Regions from separate parts of the Kitasatospora sp. NPDC087271 genome, predicted to be linked through region 2. Evidence: riboswitches for the same ligand, from Rfam matches in the RefSeq annotation. Region 2 holds a riboswitch; the other holds the start of a gene.
The links. Region 2 has a riboswitch for S-adenosylmethionine ahead of thrC (threonine synthase). Riboswitches for the same ligand answer to the same signal wherever they lie in the genome.

Region 1 (9,976 bases), on a different contig from region 2:
TTCTTGGCCTTGGTGGTGTGGGCGGCGACCCAGATCGCGACCGCGATGAGCGTGCCGAGACCGAAGATCCAGCCGAACAGACCCTCGGTCACCGGACCGAGGCTGCCGAGCGTGAGACCACCGGGGTTGGGCTCATCGGAGGTGGTGTGGCGGACGAAGGCCACGATCTGCTTCTTCTGCTCCTCGGGCATGGTGGTGTCCGGGAACGACGGCATGTTCTGCGGGCCGGTCTGCATGGCCTCGTAGATGTGCTTGGCGTCCACGCCCTCCAGCGACGGGGCGTACTTGCCCTTGGTCAGGGCACCGCCCTGGCCGGCGAAGTTGTGGCACTGGGCGCAGTTGGTGCGGAACAGCTCGCCACCCGCGGAGATGTCATCCGGGTTGGTCGAGGTGTACTGCTCCGGGGTCGGCGTCACCGGGCCGGGGCCGAGCGAGGCGACGAAGGCGGCGAGCTGGTCGATCTCCGCCTGCGAGTAGATGTTCTTCTTGCGCGGCACCTGGGCGCCGGGCTGCTGGGCCGGCATGCGGCCGGTACCGACCTGGAAGTCGACGGAGGCGGAGCCGACGCCGACCAGGCTCGGACCGTCGCTGCTGCCCTGGCCGTTCAGGCCGTGGCACGAGGAGCAGCCCACGGCGAAGAGCTTCTTGCCCTCATCGATCGCGAGCGACTGCGCGGCGACGTCGGCCTGCGCCTTGTCGGCGGGCGCGAACGCGGCGTACAGCCCCCCGGTTGCCGCCAGGGCGAGAAGTAGGACGACCAGCGCCGCCAATGGGTGGCGCCGTCGTGCGGAGAGCTTTTTCACGGAATAACCCCGGTGTCAGGATCTGGTCGACTGGTGGGTGCACCCGGCGGCCGGTCTGGCCGGCACGAGGCTGCCTGTCTAGGGCTGCGCGCGCGGTCGGTCGGTGGGAGCGTCGCCCACCGGCAGAATCGGCCCGACGCCGGTGAGGGCGGGGACCGAAGCCGGTGGCCAGCGACCTGATCAGCTGGTTACTTGATCAGGTAGATGGTCGCGAACAGGCCGATCCACACGACGTCGACGAAGTGCCAGTAGTACGACACGACGATCGCGGCGGTGGCCTGCTCGTGCGTGAAGCGCTTGGCTGCGTACGTCCGTCCCAGGACCAGCAGGAAGGCGATCAGACCACCCGTCACGTGCAGACCGTGGAAGCCGGTGGTCAGGTAGAACACCGTGCCGTACGGGTCGGAGGACAGCGAGAGGCCGTCCTTCTTGACCAGCTCGGTGTACTCGAAGATCTGGCCGCCGATGAAGATCGCGCCCATCACGAAGGTGATGACGAACCACGAGCGGAGCTTCTTCACGTCCCCGCGCTCGGCAGCGAACACGCCGAGCTGGCAGGTCAGCGAGGAGAGCACCAGGATCGTGGTGTTGACCGAGGAGAAGGGCACGTTGAGGGCGTGCGCCTTCTCGGTCCAGAACTCGGCTCCCTTGACGGAGCGGAGCGTGAAGTACATCGCGAAGAGGGCCGCGAAGAACATCAACTCGGAACTGAGCCAGACGATCGTTCCGACGCTGACCATGTTCGGCCGGTTGACCGATCCGTGCGCGTGCCCGGTTTCTACTGCTGTTGCTGTCGCCACGACGGACATTATGTCGGTCCCTTATTCCGTCTTCACGCCGGGGGGTGTCCCTCGGAGTGTCCGGTGCGTGCGGTATGCCCCCCTGGAGGGCGGTGGGGGGTCCCAATGGCGGCTGAGCAGCGGCGTGTCCCTTTTCTGACGGTTCCTCGAAGGGGCCCGCGACCCCGTTGCCCAGCGCGTCGTTGCACGCTTGGCGGAGCCTCCGGGGGTAATGCGCGGGCCCCTTGTCGGCCGTACGGGTGGTCTGGACGGGTCCGGGTGACGGGCCGTCCTCCGGGCGGGTGAGTCGCGGGCGCGGCGGCTTGAGGGGGGAAGGTCCGCGAGGGGGACTCGGCGACGGGTGATCGGGAGTAGCATCCGGATCAGGCGAACGTGGTCCGGATCACACTTGAGGGAGCAGGGCCCATGGCGTACACGACCGACGAGACGCTCACCGTCCTCGTCTACAGCGATGACCGCAACACCCGCGAGCAGGTGCTGACGGCACTCGGCCGCCGGCCCGTCGAGGACCTTCCGGAACTGTCCTACCTGGAGTGCGCGACCACCCCCGCGGTGCTGAAGGCACTGGAGAAGGGCGGCGTGGACCTCTGCATCCTGGACGGCGAGGCGGTGCCGGCCGGCGGGCTCGGGCTCGGCCGCCAGCTCAAGGACGAGATCTACGGCTGCCCGCCGGTGCTGGTGCTGATCGGCCGGCCGCAGGACTCCTGGCTGGCCGCCTGGAGCCGGGCCGACGCCGCGATCTCGCGCCCGGTGGACCCGGTGGCGCTGGCCGAGGCGGTCGCCACCCTGCTGCGGGCGCGGCTGGCCAAGCGGGCGCCCGTCAGCCGCTGAGCGGTGCCGTCTCAGGACCAGAGAAGACGCCGCCGCGGGAACCCCGCCGGTCGATAGGCTGACTCCATCCGTACGGACGTCCCCCCGACGCGGGGAACCCGACAACAGCTGGAGTCAGCCATGGTGAACGTGAGCCCTGCGAACGGTGGTACCGCACCCGCGCAGGTGGTCCGCACCTGGCCGGACGTCCTGGCGGCGCTGTTGAAGGGGGAGGACCTCGACCGCTCGGCCACCGCGTGGGCGATGGACCGGATCATGAGCGGCGAGGCGTCCCCCGTCCAGGTGGCCGGGTTCATGGTGGCGCTGCGGGCCAAGGGCGAGACGGTCGACGAGATCACCGGCCTGGTGGACGCGATGTACGCGCACGCCGAGCCGCTGGACATCCCCGGCCCGGCCGTGGACATCGTCGGCACCGGCGGCGACCGGGCCAAGACCGTCAACATCTCCACCATGTCGGCGATCGTCGCGGCCGCGGCCGGCGCCAAGGTGGTCAAGCACGGCAACCGGGCCTCCTCCTCGGCCAGCGGCTCCTCGGACGTGCTGGAGAAGCTCGGCGTCCGCCTCGACCTGTCGGCCCGGCGGGTCGCCGAGATCGCCGAGGAGGTCGGGCTGACCTTCTGCTTCGCGGCCAAGTTCCACCCGTCGATGCGGCACGCCGCCACCGCCCGGCGCGACCTCGGGGTACCGACCGCGTTCAACATCCTCGGCCCGCTGACCAACCCGGCCAAGGTCACCTCGCACGCGATCGGCTGCTTCGACACCCGGCTCGCCGGACTGATCGCCGGCGTGCTCGCCCGGCGCGGCTCGACCGGCCTGGTCTTCCGGGGCGACGACGGCCTGGACGAGCTGACCATCACCACCACCTCGCAGGTGTGGATCGTGCGGGACGGGACCGTCACCGAGACCGCCTTCGACCCGCGGGACGTCGGCGTCGAGCTGGTCGGCATCGAGGCGCTGCGCGGGGCGGACCCCTCGTACAACGCCGAGGTCGCGCGGCGGCTGCTGGCCGGCGAGCGCGGGGCGGTGAGGGACGCCGTCCTGATGAACACGGCGGCGGCGCTGGTCGCGCTCGACCTGGGTGAGGCTCCGCTCACCGAACAGCTCGCGGCGGGCATGGCGCGGGCGGAGCGGGCCATCGACTCGGGCGCGGCGCAGGAGCTGCTGCGGCGTTGGTCGGAGGCCACCAGCCGGGTGTGAGGCGGTACTTGGGAGCCCGTGCCGGAACGCCGGCGCGGGCTCCTCGGCTGTCCGGATGGTGGATGCCTGTTTGACCACTCGCTGGGCGCGACCTAGAGTCTTGGCCAGGTCATGAGTGACAGCGTCAAGCCCCAGCTTGCTGTCCGGCAACCCTCCGTCCGTGGCGGGGTGCCCTGGGTGAGGACCGGGTCGCTCGGCGAATCGTCCGTGCGGCAAGCGCGGACGCCCGACGACTTAGCACTCCCGGGGTCCCACACCCCCAGAAGGAGTGCATCCTCATGTCGATCGCCACCGAAATCTGCGCCCCCCTCGCCGTCCTCGGCCACGACGTCCAGGTCCCGCTCGCCAGCGGCGAGAAGGTCGGGTACGCGGCCCTCGACTACGCGGCCAGCTCCCCGGCGCTCCAGCGGGTCTGGGACGACGTCTCCGCCTACGCCCCCTACTACGGCAGCGTGCACCGCGGCGCCGGGTACCTCTCCCAGCTGTCCACCGACCTGTTCGAGCAGAGCCGCCGCACCGTCGCCGAGTTCCTCGACCTGCGCGAGGGCGACCAGGTGGTCTTCACCCGGGCCACCACCGACTCGCTGAACCTGCTCGCCTCGGCCGTCCCGGCCGGGACCCGGGTGTTCGCCTTCGAGACCGAGCACCACGCCTCGCTGCTGCCCTGGGCGCACGCCGGGCTCGACGTCCACTACCTGCGCGCGCCGCGCTCGCACGCCGAGGCGGTCGCCGCCCTGGACGCCGCGCTCGCCGAGGCGCCCGAGGGCCCCAAGCTGCTCTGCGTCACCGGAGCCTCCAACGTGACCGGCGAGCTGTGGCCGGTCGCCGAGCTGACCGGGACCGCGCACCGGCACGGCGCCCGGGTGGTGCTGGACGCCGCCCAGCTGGCCCCGCACCACCGGGTCTCGGTGCGCGAGCTGGACGTCGACTGGATCGCCTTCTCCGGCCACAAGATCTACGCGCCCTTCGGCGCCGGCGTGCTGGCCGGCCGGGCGGACTGGCTGGACGCGGCCGACCCGTACCTGGCCGGCGGCGGGGCGACCCGGACGGTGGCCCGGGAGAGCGACGGCTCGGTGGCCGTCCAGTGGCACTCCGGTCCGGCCCGGCACGAGGCCGGCTCGCCGAACGTCATCGGCGCCTACGCGATCGCCTCGGCCTGCCGGGCGCTGAGCGAGGCGGGCTTCGACGCGCTGGAGGCCCGGGAGCGGCAGCTGATCGCCCGGCTGACCGCCGGGCTGGCGGAGATCCCGCAGGTCAAGGTGCTGACCCTGTTCGGCGCCGAGGCGGCCCGGGTGGGCGTGCTGTCCTTCGTCGTCCAGGGCTGGAACAGCTCGCACTTCTCGGCCGCGCTGTCCGCCGAGTACGGCATCGGGGTCCGCGACGGCCTGTTCTGCGCGCACCCGCTGCTGCGCACCCTGCTCGGGGACGAAGAGGTCTCCCCCTCCGAGTGCGGGGCGCCCGAGCCGTCGCTGCCCGGCGAGCGCAGCCTGAACGCGATCCGGGTGAGCTTCGGGGCCGGGACCCCGGACGAGCACGTCGACCGCTTCCTGACCGCCGTGCGCGAGCTGGTCACGGACGGTGCCGCGTGGAACTACCGCAACGAGGGCGGGCGCTGCGTCGCCACCGTGCAGGTCGACCGGGGGCGTCAGCAGGGCTGAGGGGCCCGGTCGGCGGGGCCGAGGGGCCTACTCGTCCAGGCCGAGGGCGAAGGCGGCCTCGAGGTCGTGCTGGGAGTAGGTGCGGAAGGCGATCTGGGTCTCGGTGTGGGCCACGCCCGGGACCTTGTTCAGCCGGCCCGGGATGACCGCGGCCAGATCGTCGTGCCGGCGCACCCGGACCATCGCCACCAGGTCGTAGCCGCCGGTCACCGAGTACACCTCGCTGACGCCCTCGATGGCCGCGATGGCTTCGGCGATCTCCGGGATGCGGTCGACACTGGTCTTGATCAGGACGATGGCGGTGATCACTGTTCGGGCTCCTTTGTGGGGTGCCGCCAGCGTATCGGGCGTCAGCCGGGTCGTCTCGGGGGGTGGCTGACCGCCGTGCAGGCGTAGAGGAAGCCCGCCGAGAAGCCGATCACGTGAACCAGATAGGCCACCCCGGGCCCGGCCGAGTGGACCGACCACCACTGCAGGGCGAACCAGAGGCCGAGCACCAGCCAGGCCGGGAAGCGCAGCGGCAGGAACAGCAGCAGCGGGACGAGCGTCGTCACCCGGGCGCGCGGATGGAAGCGCAGGTAGGCGCCGAGGACGGCGGAGATCGCGCCGGAGGCGCCGATCAGCACCCGGGTGGAGCCCGGGGAGTGCGCCTCGGCGAGGGCGAAGCCGTACGTGGCCAGGCTGCCGGCGGCCAGGTAGAAGACGGCGAACCGGGCCCGGCCCAGCCGCCGTTCGACGGTGGGGCCGAAGACGTGGAGGAAGAGCAGGTTGCCCAGCAGGTGCAGCCAGCCGGCGTGCACGAAGAGCCCGGTGAGGACGGACAGCGCCGGGTGCTTGCCCGGGGTGGGCGCGGCCGGGCAGCCCGGGGCCGGGTCGGGGGCCTGGGCCAGCTGCTCGGCGGTCAGCGGGCGGCCGGCCAGCACCTCGGCGGGGATGACGCCCCAGCGCTGCTCGTACCGCTGCTCCGCGCAGAGCCGGGACTGGCCGGTGCCGTACAGCGGGTTGAGCCCGGCGGCCGGGCCCAGCAGGAACACCAGGGTGTTGACCGCGATCAGGGCGTAGGTGACCGCCGGGGCGGGCACGGACGGGTGCTCGCCCCGCGCGTCGGTGTGCCCGGGGGCCGTCAGTGCCATGCGGCCAAGCATCCCTCCGTGTCGGGCGTGTGACACGGCCTTGTACGGCAGGTGGACTAGCCCGCTCGTTCTCCTGACTGGTGGCCGGGATGGTTGCCTCAGGCAATAGGCTTGGGGCGGGCAATCCCGCCTCCCGCCGCCGACGCCGGGGCTCCGGGGGGAGCGCCTAGCCCACCCAGGGACCACCCGAGAGGACCCCCGATGACCGTCCCCGCCCTGACCGCCGAGACGCGCTGGCGCTGCACCCTGTGCGGAAACCTCACCCGCTTCGACGTGACCCGCACTGCGCGGGTCACCGAGTTCCTGCACTTCGACCTGGCCGGCGAGTCCAAGGTCGAGGAGACCGAGGTGCTGAGCGAGACGATCGAGTCGGTGCGCTGCCGCTGGTGCAACGCCGTGGACCAGGTCGAGCTGGTGGCCCGTCCGGGTGCCGAGAACGCGGAGGCCTCCGCCGAGCAGGGCTGACGCCCGACGGCGCGGGGGGCGGGTGCGCGGCGCGCCTGCCCGCCGTGCTGGGACAATACAGACAGGACGCACGGAGCGTGACGACAGGGCGGCGGCCGCGGGCCGTGACCCCGTAGGACCAGGATCGGAGCCGAGGACGTGGTGGACGCAGCGAGGGAGCCCGCCGAAGCGCAGGGGCTTCAGCCCGCTGCGGCCGTGCAGGCGCGGGCCGCCGACGCGGCTCCGTCCGAGCCTGCGGCCGTCGGCGGGGCGGCGGGTCCCGATGAGTCGGTGGGCCCCGGCGGGGCGGCGGGCTCCGGCGAGGTGGCGCCGGAGCGTGGTGCCGAGAAGCTGGACCGGCCGCTGCCCGAGGGCGTGCGCCGGCGCGTGGTCGGCCTGGCCTCGGACGCGCTCGGCGGGCTGCCGCCCGGCGAGCTGCCGCAGAGCCTGCGCCAGTACGTCAAGTTCACCCCGGCCCGGCGGGCCAAGTACGCGGCCACGGCGCTGGCCGCGGCGCTGGAGTCGGAGCCGGCGTTCCGGGTGCGGATAGCGGAGCGGCTGAGGCTGGGCCAGCCGGACCTGGTGAAGGCGTTGGAGTCGGGCAGCGTTCCGGGCGCCGCCGATCCGATGGACGTCGCGGCCGCCGCCTACCTGGTGCGGTCGGCCGGTTGGAGCCGGCTGGTGGCCGAGGCCGGGGAGGAGGCCGAGCGGGCCGGCGCCGAGGGCGCGGCCGCCGAGGCCACCCGGCTGGCGGAGAAGTTGCAGGCGGAGCTCGCCGAGCTGCGGTCCGCCGCCCGGGCGGACCTGGAGCGGCAGCGCGCGGAGTCCGAGGGCGTCCGCCGGGAGGCCGAGTCGCTGCGGAAGAAGGTGCGCTCGCTGGAGAGCGACACCCGCCGGGCGCAGGCCGAGACCAGGCGGCTGACCGCCGAGCTGGAGGCCGCGAGGGCGCAGGCGGCCGCCGAGCGTGGCGCCGCGGAGTCCGAGGCGCGGCGGCTGCGGCACCGGGTCGGCGAGCTGGAGACGGCGGCCGAGCAGGGCCGCCGGTCGGCCCGCGAGGGCCGCAGCGTCGAGGACATGCGGCTGCGGCTGCTGCTGGACACGGTGCTGCAGTCGGCGCAGGGGCTCCAGCGGGAGCTGGCGCTGCCGGTCTCCCAGATCCGGCCGGGGGACCTGGTGGAGGCGGTGGTGCCGGGTGCGGCCTCGCCGCACGACGTGGCCCGGCGCGGTCTGGCCGACGACGATCCGGCGCTGCTGGACCAACTGCTGGCGATCCCGCAGGTGCACCTGGTGGTGGACGGCTACAACGTGACCAAGACGGGCTACCCGACGCTGCCGCTGGAGCAGCAGCGGATCCGGCTGCTGGGCGGGCTGGCGATGCTGGCCCAGCGCACGCAGGCGGAGGTCACCTGCGTGTTCGACGGGCAGGACCTGGACGTTCCGGTGATCATGGCGCCACCGCGCGGGGTGCGGGTGCGGTTCAGCCGGACCGGCGAGACCGCGGACGAGCTGATCCGCCGTCTGGTGCGGGCCGAGCCGCAGGGCCGTCCGGTGGTGGTGGTGTCCACCGACCGGGAGGTCGCGGAGGGCGTGCGGAAGGCCGGCGCGCGCCCCGTGGCTTCCGTTCTGCTGCTGAACCGGCTGGCGCGGCCCTGAGGGCTGCCGCGGCGGGATGACGCCTGGTCAGCGCCCGGTTTGCGGTGGTGTGCACATCCAGTGAAGCCTGCGGGGGAAGTGGAGTTCACGCCTTCGGGGGAGTGGCAAAACCCGTGGATCTTCCCTAGGGTGTGGCGTCAAACCTATTTTCCGGATTCTCACCTGATCGGGTGAGGCCGATGGAAGAAGGAGCAATTCCCTTGGCCTCCCACCGCCGTCCCAAGCAGCCGAGCCGCGCCCGGGTCTCCGTGCTCACCGCTGCCGCGGCGACCGCGGTCGCCCTCTCCGCGCAGGTCGCCGCGCACGCCGCGCCCCAGCCGAGCAAGAGCGACGTCAAGGCGCAGATCGACCAGCTCCAGCAGGACCAGGAGCAGGCGGCGGAGAAGTACAACGGCGCCAAGGAGCGGGCCGACCAGCTCCGCAAGCAGTCCGACCAGCTGCAGGACAAGGTGGCCCGCAGCCAGGACGAGATGACCCAGCTGCAGACCGGCCTGGCCGGCGTGGCGGGCGAGCAGTACCGCACCGGCGGCATCGACCCGTCCGTCCAGCTGATGCTCTCCTCGGACCCGTCGGGCTACCTGGAGAAGGCGTCCAGCGCCCAGCAGGCAAGCGCCAGCGAGTCCGAGGCGCTCAAGGGCCTGCTGGACCAGCAGCGTCGGCTGGACCAGGAGAAGTCCGAGGCCGCCGCCGTCCTGGCCTCGCTCGACTCCACCACCAAGGACCTGAACCAGGCCAAGACGGACGTCAACCAGAAGCTGAAGGCCGCGCAGGACCTGCTGAACTCGCTCAGCGCCTCCGACCGCGCCGCGCTGCGGGCCCAGCAGCAGCAGGACGACCGCGCCTCGCGCGGCAGCGACCGTGCCGACCTCGGCAGCCTCCCGCAGGCCGGCGGCTACGCGGGCGTGGCCGTCGCCAAGGCGATGAGCAAGCAGGGCTCGCCGTACGTGTGGGGCGCCACCGGCTCGACCACCTTCGACTGCTCGGGCCTGATGGTCTGGGCGTACGGCCAGGCCGGCGTCTCGCTGCCGCGCACCTCGCAGGAGCAGGGCAACGTCGGCACCAGGGTCTCGCTGGACCAGGCCCAGCCGGGCGACCTGGTCATCTACGGCCCCGACCGGCACCACGTCGGGATGTACATCGGCAACGGCATGGTGGTGCACGCGCCGCACACCGGTGACGTGGTGAAGGTGATGAAGGTCGACGCGATGCAGATCAACACGATCCGCCGGGTCTGACGTCCCGACACGCCCGAAGGGCCCGTCCGGGCCTGTGATCCACGCCACCCTCGGACCGGGGGTGGCGTTCGGGTTTTGTCCGCAGCATGACTCCCCGATGAAGAGTGATCAGCTTTATGTACGGCGGTGATCACTATGTGTCATATTCACAAAAGAACTTTGGTCTTCTTCCGTCTTTTTTCTGACAAGGATTTGAACGGATCACGGTTCAGTTACTAGGGT
Region 2 (10,260 bases):
AAGAAGGTCGACGACATGATCGCGGCCGGCAAGTCCCCCGACCTGCTGCAGACCGGCGGCTTCGCCGACCAGGTCGCGGCGGACCGGCTGTACCCGGCCGCCGACGTGCTCTCGATGGACACCCAGGCCAATTTCCTGGACACCTTCGCGCACGCCGGGCAGGTGCTCGGCACCCAGTACGGCATCCCGTTCGTCTCCTCCTCCCGGGTGCTCTTCTACAACAAGGCGGTCTTCCGCCAGGCCGGCATCACCCAGCCGCCGGCCACCTGGAACGAACTGCGCCAGGACGCCGAGAAGATCAAGGCCAAGGTGCCGGGCGTGACCCCGTACGGGCTGCCGCTCGGGCCGGAGGAGGCGCCGGCCGAGTCCATGCTGTGGACGCTGAGCGGCGGCGGCAGCCTCTCCGACGACGTCGGCAACTACACCATCGACAGCGCCCAGAACCAGGCCACCTTCAGCTGGCTGAAGAACAACCTGGTGGCCACCGGGCTGACCTATCCGGACCCGGGCAAGATGAACCGCACCCCGGTCTTCCAGGACTTCGCGGCCGGGAAGGTCGCGATGCTGAACGGGCACCCGACGCTGCTGCGGATGGCCACCGCCGGGAAGATCGACTTCGGGACGGCGCCGATCCCCAAGAAGGACGGCGTGGGCAAGACCGGCAGCCTCGGCGTCGCGGACTGGATGATGGCGTTCAAGGCCAACGGGCACAAGAACGAGATCAAGAAGTTCCTGTCCTTCGCCTACTCCCGCGAGTTCCAGCTGAAGTTCGACGAGCAGTACAACCTGCTGCCGGTCACCCAGGACGCGTTCAACCAGATGACGTCCGACCCGAAGCACGAGGACCTCAAGCAGTTCGCGGTCGGGCTGACCAACGCCAGCTTCTACCCGTTCGGGGACCCGGCCTGGGGCGACGTCAGCAACCGGATCAAGGCCGGGATCGGGCAGGCCGTCACCGGGGACCCGAAGCAGGCGCTCGCCGGGCTGCAGGACGCGGCGGTCAAGGAGGCGGCCCGGGTCCGCAAGTGAACCCGGGCCGGGGCGCCCTCCAGGGGCGGGGTCGTCAGGGGCGGGCTCGTCAGGGGAGCGTGATGGCGTAGGCCTTGCGGAGCGTCTCGTGGACCGTCCAGGTGGTCCGGTCGCCCTCGCGCAGCACGGCGCAGTCGCCCGGGCCGACCTCCAGGGTCGGGCCGCCCTCGACCTCGATGGTGGCCCGGCCGCTGAGCACCACGAACAGCTCGTCGGCCTCCACGTCGGTGACCACGCCGGGGGTGATCTGCCAGATGCCGCGCAGCTGGCGGCCGTCGGGGGACTCGGCGAGGACCAGTCCGGAGACCTCCGGGGTGCCGGAGACGATCTGGGCCGGGTCGAGCGGATCGGGTTCGAGGTCGGCGGTGGGGATGTGCACGGCGAAGCTGGGCGTGGTCATACCGCCGACGCTAGCCGGGGCGGCCGGGTGCCGGAGGGCGCACAGTGTGTCCGGCTCACGCGGGAGAATGACACTCCGTAGTGATGGCGGAGGTGTCCTGGTGGGCGAGCTGAGTGAGCGGGACGTGGCGGTGCTGGCCCTGGAGGGGCGGCAGTGGCGGACGGCCGGGGCCAAGGAGCGGGCGATCCGGGAGGAGCTGGGGCTCTCCTCCACCCGGTACTACCAGCTGCTGAACGCGCTGCTGGACCGGCCGGAGGCCCTGGCGCACGCCCCGGTCCTGGTGAACCGGCTGCGCCGGATCCGGGAGGCCCGGCGGGCGGCACGGTAGCGGGACGGGGCCGCGGGGTAGGGCTCGGGCATGGGCTTTGACGAGAAGTGGGCGCCGGTCACGGCTGCCGGTCGGGACGGGCTGCGGGCGATCCTGGCGGCGCCGGGCGAGGCGGTGATCGCGCTGGACTTCGACGGGACGCTGGCGCCGATCGTGGCGGATCCCGATCGGGCGCGGGCACATCCGGGGGCGGCGGCCGCGCTGCGGGCGCTGGTGCCGGCGGTGCGGGCCGTGGTGGTGGTGACGGGTCGGCCGGCCGCGCTGGCGGCGGAGTACGGCGGCCTGGACGGGCTGCCCGGGGTCGTGGTGCTGGGGCACTACGGCGCCGAGCGCTGGGAGGGCGGCGAGGTGACCGCGCCGCCGGTGCACCCCGGGGTGGCCGGGGCGCGGGCGGCGCTGCCTGGCCTGCTGGCGGCGGCGGGGGCGCCCGAGGGGACGTGGCTGGAGGACAAGGGTCGCTCGCTGGCGGTGCACACCCGGCGCACGGCGGCGCCCGAGGAGGCGCTGGAGCTGCTGCGGGCGCCGGTCGGCGAGCTGGCGGCCGGGCACGGGCTGGTGGTGGAGCCCGGGCGGCTGGTGCTGGAGCTGCGGCCGCCGGGGGTGGACAAGGGCGCGGCGCTGACCGGTTTCCTGCGCGAGCGCGGGGCAGGTTCGGTGCTGTACGCGGGGGACGACCTGGGGGACGTGGCGGCCTTCGCGGCGGTGGAGAAGCTGCGCGGCGAGGGGGTGGCGGGGCTGCTGGTGTGCAGCGGCGCGGTGGGGGACGCGCCGGTGCGCGAACTCGCCGACCGGGCCGACCTGGTGGTCCCGGGCCCGGCCGGCGTGGTGGAACTGCTCGCGGCGCTGGGCGCGGCCGTCGGCGCGGTCTGAGCCGGACGGCAGCGCGTTGAGCGGGCTCAGAGCGCGTTGAGCCGGTTCACAGCGCGTTGAGCTGGTCGAGGAACCACTGCTGCGGGGGCAGCGCGGTGGCCGCCGCCGCGAGGCGCTTGGTGCGGTCGGCGCGCTCCCCATCGGGCATGGTGAGGCCGGCGTGCAGGGCGTCGGCGGTGGCGATGACGTCGTACGGGTTGACGGTGAGCGCGTCCTCGGCGAGTTCGGCGTGCGCGCCGGCCTCGCGGGAGAGCACCAGGGCGCAGCCGTGGTCGGACACCACCGGAACCTCCTTGGCGACCAGGTTCATGCCGTCCCGGATCGGGTTGACCAGGGCCACGTCGGCGAGCCGGTAGGCGGCCAGGGAACGCGGGAAGTCGTCGTCGACGTGCAGGATCAGCGGCTGCCAGGCGGGGGTGGCGAACTCGGCGTTGATGTCCTCGGCGAGCCGTTGGACCTGCGCGGTGTAGGCGCGGTACTCGGCGAGGTCGGTGCGCGAGGGGTAGGCGAAGGCGATGTGCACCACCCGGTCGTGCCATTCGGGGCGGGTGCGCAGCAGGTGCCGGTAGGCCTGGAGGCCGCGGACGATGTTCTTGCTCAGCTCGGTGCGGTCGACCCGGACGATGGTGCGCCGCCCGCCGACGGCCTCGCGGAGGGCGGCGAGGCGTTCGTCGACGTCCGGGCGGTGGGAGCGCTCGCGCAGGAAGTCGGCGTCGGCGCCGAGCGCGTGCACGCCGAGCCGGGTGGTGCGGCCGGCGTGGGTGACGGTCATGGCGTCCCGGTCGACCTCGGCACCGAGCAGGTCGGCGCAGCAGTCGGCGAAGGCCAGCGCCCAGCGGCGGGTCAGGAAGCCGGCCCGGTCGGCGCCCAGGATGCCGGTGAGGACGGCCTCGGCGACGTCGTCGGGCAGCAGCCGGAAGTACTCGGGCGGGGCCCACGGGGTGTGCGAGAAGTGGCCGATCCGCAGGTCGGGGCGGGCGGCGCGGAGCAGGGCAGGGGTCAGCGAGAGGTGGTAGTCCTGGACCAGCACGGCGGCCCCGGGGGCGGCCTCGGCGGCCAGCGCCTCGGCGAAGGCGGCGTTGTAGGCGCGGTAGGCGGCCCACTCGGTGCGGAACCCGGCGTCGAAGGCGGGGGCGGTGGGGGTGGCGTAGAGCAGGTGGTGGACGAACCAGAGGGTGGAGTTGGCGACGCCGTTGTAGGCGCGGGCGAAGGTGTCGGGATCGATGTCCAGCATGCGGACGGCCTGGCCGCCCACGTCGTGCCCGGCGAGGTCGAGGCGGCCGTCCGGGGCCCCTCTGGCGGCCTGCCGGTCGGCCGCGCCGAGGGCGGCGCAGACCCAGACGGCGTCGGGGTCGTCGATGGCGGAGAGGCCGGAGACCAGGCCTCCGCCGCCGCGGCGGAGGGTCAGCGTGCCGTCGTCCGCGGTGCTGAACGACACCGGTCCCCGATTGGAGGCCACCAGGACGGGGGCGGTGCCGGTCGCACTCGAACGTTCGGTCGTGAGATCGCCCATGGTTGGTACGTTGCCGGGGCTCCGGAGCGGCAAACCCTTTCGGTGGGTGTTCAGTGTCGGGTCGCGTACTCGGGCACGGTGTGCATGGGCGGGCGTTCCAGGGCGGTCACCGGGTGGGTGTGGGCGGTGAACTCCCGGCTCTGCGGGTCGCGGGTGAACTGGGTCAGCAGCGGGTGGACCAGGTCGGCCGAGGCCTTCAGCCGGTGGGTGCGGTCGAGGCGTTCGAGGGCGGTGCGGTAGATGGTGGCGGCCATCCGGCCGAGGGCCTGGCCGTCCTGGTGCCGGTGGTGCCGGACGCCGACGTCCACCTGGGCCAGGGCGTCCAGCCCGACCGTCTCCAGCGCGTCGACCAGCAGGCCGAGTTCGACGCCGTAGCCGGTGGGGAAGGGGAGCCGTTCGAGCAGCGCGCGGCGGGCCGCGTACTCGCCGCCGAGCGGCTGGACGAAACCGGCGAGTTCCGGCCAGTGCAGGTTGAGCAGCGGGCGGGCGACCAGTTCGGTGACCCGGCCGCCGCCGGCCGGGACCACCGCGCCCTCGGTCTCCAGCGGCCGGTCGTACATGGCCTTGACCAGCTGGATGTCCGGTTCGGTCAGCAGCGGGCCGAGGATGCCGGAGACGAAGGCCGGGTCGAACTCGCGCAGGTCGGCGTCGACGAAGCAGACGATGTCGCCGCGGGTGACCAGCAGCGAGCGCCAGAGCACCTCGCCCTTGCCGGGGACGGCGGGCAGCCGGGGCAGGATCGCGTCGCGGTACTCCACCCGGGCGCCGGCCCGGGCCGCGACGGCGGCGGTGGCGTCGGCCGAGCCGGAGTCGACCACGACGAGTTCGTCGACCAGCGGGAGGCGCTCCATCAGCTCGCGGCGGATGGTGCGGACGATGTCGCCGACGGTGGCCTCCTCGTCCAGCGCGGGCAGCACCACGCTGACCGTGTGGCCGGTCCGGCGCTTGGCCTCCAGCAGGGAGTGCACCGGCCGGTCGACCGCGCTCCACGAGCGGCGGCGCAGCCAGGACGCCGCCTGCGGGAGCAGCGCGGGGGTCGGTTCGGCGGGCACGGGACTCTCCTCGGCGGGGTCGGTGGGACGCGCCATCTCGCGTGGCGGACGATCCCGTTCGGGGTTGACGCCTTCGGATACAGTCTTCGTACAGCGGCCGGACCTTTGCACGCCGGGGTCGCCGTTGAGCACCACCACAATTTCACAAGCTCATCCAGAGGGACTGAGGGAACGGCCCGTTGACGTCCCGGCAACCTTCTCGCGCGGCTGTCTGTCGACAGGCCCCGGCGGGACAGGTGCCAATTCCGGCCTGTGGCGCGACCGTGCCACGGGGAAGATGAGGAGAGAGGCCTCCGCCATCATGGCTATCGACACTGTCGCACCCGCATCCGTGGACCTCGGCCCCGCCACCGCGCTGTCCTGTCGGGAGTGCGGCACCCGCTTCCCGCTCGGTCCGAGCTTCGCCTGCCTGGAGTGCTTCGGCCCGCTGGAGATCGCGTACGACTTCGGCAGCGAGGACGCCGAGGCGCTGCGCCGCCGGATCGAGGCCGGCCCGAGCTCGATCTGGCGCTACGCGCCGCTGCTGCCCGTCCCGGCCGACGTCGCCACCAAGCCCAACCTGAACCCCGGCTGGACCCCGCTGGTCAAGGCGGACAACCTGGGCCGCGAGCTGGGCTTCACCGCGCAGCTGCACATCAAGGACGACTCGGGCAACCCGACCCACTCGTTCAAGGACCGCGTGGTGGCCTGCGCCATCGAGGCCGCGCGGGCCTTCGACTTCACGACGCTCTCCTGCTCCTCCACCGGCAACCTGGCCGGCGCGGTGGGCGCGGCGGCCGCCCGGGCCGGCTTCAAGTCCTGCGTGTTCATCCCGCACGACCTGGAGCAGGGCAAGGTCGTCATGGCCGGGGTGTACGGCGGCGAGCTGGTCGGCATCGAGGGCAACTACGACGACGTGAACCGCTTCTGCTCGGAGCTGATCGGCGACCCGGCCGGCGAGGGCTGGGGCTTCGTCAACGTCAACCTGCGCCCGTACTACGGCGAGGGCTCCAAGACGCTGGCGTACGAGATCTGCGAGCAGCTCGGCTGGCGGCTGCCGGAGCAGATCGTCATCCCGATCGCCTCCGGCTCCCAGCTGACCAAGATCGACAAGGGGCTGCAGGAGCTGATCAGGCTCGGCCTGGTCGAGGACCGGCCGTACAAGGTCTTCGGCGCCCAGGCGGCGGGCTGCTCCCCGGTGTCGGCGGCGTTCAAGGCCGGCCAGGACGTGATCCGCCCGGTCAAGCCGGACACCATCGCCAAGTCGCTGGCGATCGGCAACCCGGCGGACGGCCCGTACGTGCTGGACATCGCCCGGCGCACCGGCGGCGCGGTCGAGGACGTCACCGACGCCGAGGTGGTGGACGCGATCCGGTTGCTGGCCCGGACCGAGGGCGTCTTCGCCGAGACCGCGGGCGGGGTGACCGTCGGCGTGCTGAAGAAGCTGGTGGAGACCGGCCAGCTGGACCCGGCCAAGGAGACCGTCGCGATCAACACCGGCGACGGCCTGAAGACCCTGGACGCCGTCGCCGGGGCCGGGATGACCGCCGTCATCCGCCCGACCCTGGCGTCCTTCCACGACGCCGGCCTCGCGTCCGCCTGAACACCCCCCACCCCGCTGGGCCCTGTCCGCTAGGAGAACCATGAGCGCCAACGTCCGTATCCCCACCATCCTGCGCACCTACACCGGCGGCGCCGCCGAGGTGGCCGCCGAGGGCGCCACCCTGGGCGAGGTCATCGCCGACCTGGAGAAGAACCACGCGGGGATCGCCGCCCGCATCCTGGACGACGCCGGCAAGCTGCGCCGCTTCGTCAACGTCTACGTGAACGACGACGACGTGCGCTTCGCCGAGGGCCTGGCGACCGGGATCGCGGACGGCGCCAGCGTCTCGATCATCCCGGCGGTGGCCGGCGGCTGCTGAGCCGCGCCCCGATCCGGGCACCCCGCCCGAGCCGCTCGTCCGACCGGCCGTCCGCGCGTACGGAATTCCGTTCTCCGTACGCACGGGCGGCCGGCCGCATTTCGGCGGGAATATGGCGGGGTCAAGTCGGAGTAGAGTGTGGCTCGGTTGGGAACAGGGCTTCCCCTCATCCTCACCCGCGAATCACCCGCGAATCGCCGGACGGTCGTCCGGCCGCTGAGACCGGTCGGGTGCCTGGGCCGTGAAACATGTCAGGCAGATGTCAGAATTCCCGCGGGGATTTGTAGTAATCCGTCCGCTATGTCCGGCGTGAAATGCCGAATTCCTCCCGCTTTGGCCCGTCCTGCCCCTTGGCGCGGTGCCGGAATTCCCCGCAGCTGACCCTGTTGCAGAGGGCGTCGATCCGGATACATTCAGCCGCGGTCGACGTAATCACCCGCTCACAGGGCGCCGTCAGGCACCCCCGGCGGAGGGTTGCGGCGTGCACGGCTGCGCCCAGGGGGGGTTCCCCGGGCCGGCCTTCAAACCAGACCCGGGCCCGCGACCTGCGGGCGCGTGAAGGGCCAGCACAGCACTAGGGGAGTTCGGAATGGCTCAGGGCACCGTCAAGTGGTTCAACGCGGAGAAGGGCTACGGCTTCATCGCGGTCGACGGTGGTGCGGACGTCTTCGTCCACTACAGCGCGATCCAGATGGACGGCTACCGCACCCTCGAGGAGGGCCAGCGGGTCGAGTTCGAGATCTCCCAGGGACAGAAGGGCCCGCAGGCGGACATGGTCCGCGCCGCGGTGTGACCCCCTTCCGACCCCAGGAGCTCGGCGCGGCCCACGGCTGGTGACCACTCGCTTCTCGACGGGCCCGTGCGACACGCGTCGTACGGGCCCGTCGGCGTTCCCCGGCGGGGAGTTGCGCGGGTCGGCGGGAGCGCCCCGGGCGGCTCGCGGGATCGCGATTGGGCTTGCACTCGACCACCCCGAGTGCTAATTATTGGCGTTAGCACTCACAGCGTGAGAGTGACAGCGGACCGGGTCGGTGAGGCCCCCGGGAGCGGTAGGGGAAAGGACCCCCGCACACCAGGGCCGTCCGTCGCGGGCACCCCTTGGTCCGAGCAGTCGACCGTGTCCCGGAGGACCACTTCTGATGGCCAAGATCATCGCCTTTGATGAGGAAGCTCGCCGCGGCCTTGAGCGTGGCATGAACCAGCTCGCCGACGCAGTGAAGGTCACGCTCGGCCCCAAGGGTCGCAACGTCGTGCTGGAGAAGAAGTGGGGCGCCCCCACGATCACCAACGACGGTGTCTCCATCGCCAAGGAGATCGAGCTCGAGGACCCCTACGAGAAGATCGGCGCGGAGCTCGTCAAGGAGGTCGCCAAGAAGACCGACGACGTCGCGGGTGACGGCACCACCACCGCCACCGTGCTCGCCCAGGCCCTGGTTCGCGAGGGTCTGCGCAACGTCGCCGCCGGCGCCAACCCGATGGCCCTGAAGCGCGGCATCGAGAAGGCCGTCGCCGCCGTCTCCGACCAGCTGCTGGCCCAGGCCAAGGACGTGGAGACCAAGGAGCAGATCGCCTCCACCGCCTCCATCTCGGCCGCCGACACCCAGATCGGCGAGCTCATCGCCGAGGCCATGGACAAGGTCGGCAAGGAAGGCGTCATCACCGTCGAGGAGAGCAACACCTTCGGTCTGGAGCTCGAGCTCACCGAGGGCATGCGCTTCGACAAGGGCTACATCTCCGCCTACTTCGCGACCGACCTGGAGCGCATGGAGGCGACCTTCGAGGACCCCTACATCCTCATCGCCAACTCCAAGATCGGCTCGGTCAAGGACCTGCTGCCGCTGCTGGAGAAGGTCATGCAGAGCGGCAAGCCGCTCGTCATCATCGCCGAGGACGTCGAGGGCGAGGCCCTGTCGACCCTGGTCGTGAACAAGATCCGCGGCACCTTCAAGTCCGTCGCCGTCAAGGCCCCGGGCTTCGGCGACCGCCGCAAGGCCATGCTCGGCGACATCGCCATCCTCACCGGTGGCACCGTGATCTCCGAGGAGGTCGGCCTCAAGCTGGAGAACGCCGGCATCGACCTGCTGGGCACCGCCCGCAAGGTGGTCATCACCAAGGACGAGACCACCATCGTCGACGGTGGCGGTGACAGCGAGCAGGTCGCCGGCCGCGTGAACCAGATCCGCGCCGAGATCGAGAACAGCGACTCGGACTACGACCGCGAGAAGCTCCAGGAGCGCCTCGCCAAGCTGGCCGGCGGCGTGGCCGTCATCAAGGCCGGCGCGGCCACCGAGGTGGAGCTCAAGGAGCGCAAGCACCGCATCGAGGACGCCGTCCGCAACGCGAAGGCTGCCGTCGAGGAGGGCATCGTCGCCGGTGGCGGCGTCGCGCTGCTCCAGGCCTCGGTCGCCTTCGACAAGCTGGAGCTGGAGGGCGACGAGGCCACCGGTGCCAACATCGTCAAGGTCGCGCTGGAGGCCCCGATCAAGCAGATCGCGACCAACGCCGGCCTGGAGGGTGGCGTCGTGGTGGAGAAGGTGCGCAACCTCCCCGCCGGTCACGGCCTGAACGCGGCCACCAACACCTACGTCGACCTGATCGCCGAGGGCATCATCGACCCGGCCAAGGTGACCCGCTCCGCGCTGCAGAACGCCGCCTCCATCGCGGCGCTGTTCCTCACCACCGAGGCCGTCATCGCCGACAAGCCGGAGAAGGCCGCTGCGGCCGCCGGCGGCGGCATGCCGGGCGGTGACATGGACTTCTGATCCTGATCGCACCGATCGGATCGGCTGGTTCCCGATCGTGTGGGCGGTCCCCTTCGGGGGGCCGCCCACACGGCGTTCTACCGGAGAATGGACAGATGGCTTCCGACGACATCGAGACCGCGCTGCACAACGCGCGGGCGCTGATCCTGGCCGACCTCACCGCGCGGGACGTGGCGGACGCCGCCGTCGTCTCCCTGGTGGAGCAGGCCGTGACGCACCGCCGCTGGTGGCTGGAGCAGTGGCCGGACGGCACCGGGTACGTGCTCGGGCTGGTCGCCCAGGACGTCCAGGACGCGCTGCTGGAGGCGTACGGGCGCTGGCCGCTGTGCACCGCCTGCGCCGCCGACGGGGACCCGCACGCGCTCGGCGTGGAGCCGGAGCTGGGGCCGGAGCCGCACTGGGTGT

Region 1: another riboswitch for S-adenosylmethionine. It lies ahead of ACIO9K_RS25615 (aminotransferase class V-fold PLP-dependent enzyme); the one in region 2 lies ahead of thrC (threonine synthase).

Annotation. Positions count from the first base shown of each region.
Region 1 is NZ_JBIUYQ010000016.1:180,705-190,680, reverse strand. It holds gene ACIO9K_RS25635 (c-type cytochrome) at 1-803, opposite strand, end outside; gene ACIO9K_RS25630 (heme-copper oxidase subunit III) at 992-1,612, opposite strand; gene ACIO9K_RS25625 (hypothetical protein) at 2,009-2,434, shown strand; gene trpD (anthranilate phosphoribosyltransferase) at 2,555-3,631, shown strand; SAM riboswitch class IV at 3,739-3,856, shown strand; gene ACIO9K_RS25615 (aminotransferase class V-fold PLP-dependent enzyme) at 3,910-5,289, shown strand; gene ACIO9K_RS25610 (Lrp/AsnC ligand binding domain-containing protein) at 5,317-5,598, opposite strand; gene ACIO9K_RS25605 (rhomboid family intramembrane serine protease) at 5,640-6,422, opposite strand; gene ACIO9K_RS25600 (hypothetical protein) at 6,624-6,887, shown strand; gene ACIO9K_RS25595 (NYN domain-containing protein) at 7,158-8,519, shown strand; gene ACIO9K_RS25590 (NlpC/P60 family protein) at 8,720-9,754, shown strand.
Region 2 is NZ_JBIUYQ010000004.1:1,624-11,883, forward strand. It holds gene ACIO9K_RS08785 (extracellular solute-binding protein) at 1-1,029, shown strand, start outside; gene ACIO9K_RS08790 (cupin domain-containing protein) at 1,079-1,429, opposite strand; gene ACIO9K_RS08795 (DUF3263 domain-containing protein) at 1,497-1,757, shown strand; gene otsB (trehalose-phosphatase) at 1,788-2,627, shown strand; gene ACIO9K_RS08805 (trehalose-6-phosphate synthase) at 2,674-4,140, opposite strand; gene ACIO9K_RS08810 (glucosyl-3-phosphoglycerate synthase) at 4,191-5,168, opposite strand; SAM riboswitch class I at 5,340-5,476, shown strand; gene thrC (threonine synthase) at 5,494-6,774, shown strand; gene ACIO9K_RS08820 (MoaD/ThiS family protein) at 6,815-7,093, shown strand; gene ACIO9K_RS08825 (cold-shock protein) at 7,683-7,886, shown strand; gene groL (chaperonin GroEL) at 8,233-9,855, shown strand; gene ACIO9K_RS08835 (hypothetical protein) at 9,951-10,260, shown strand, end outside.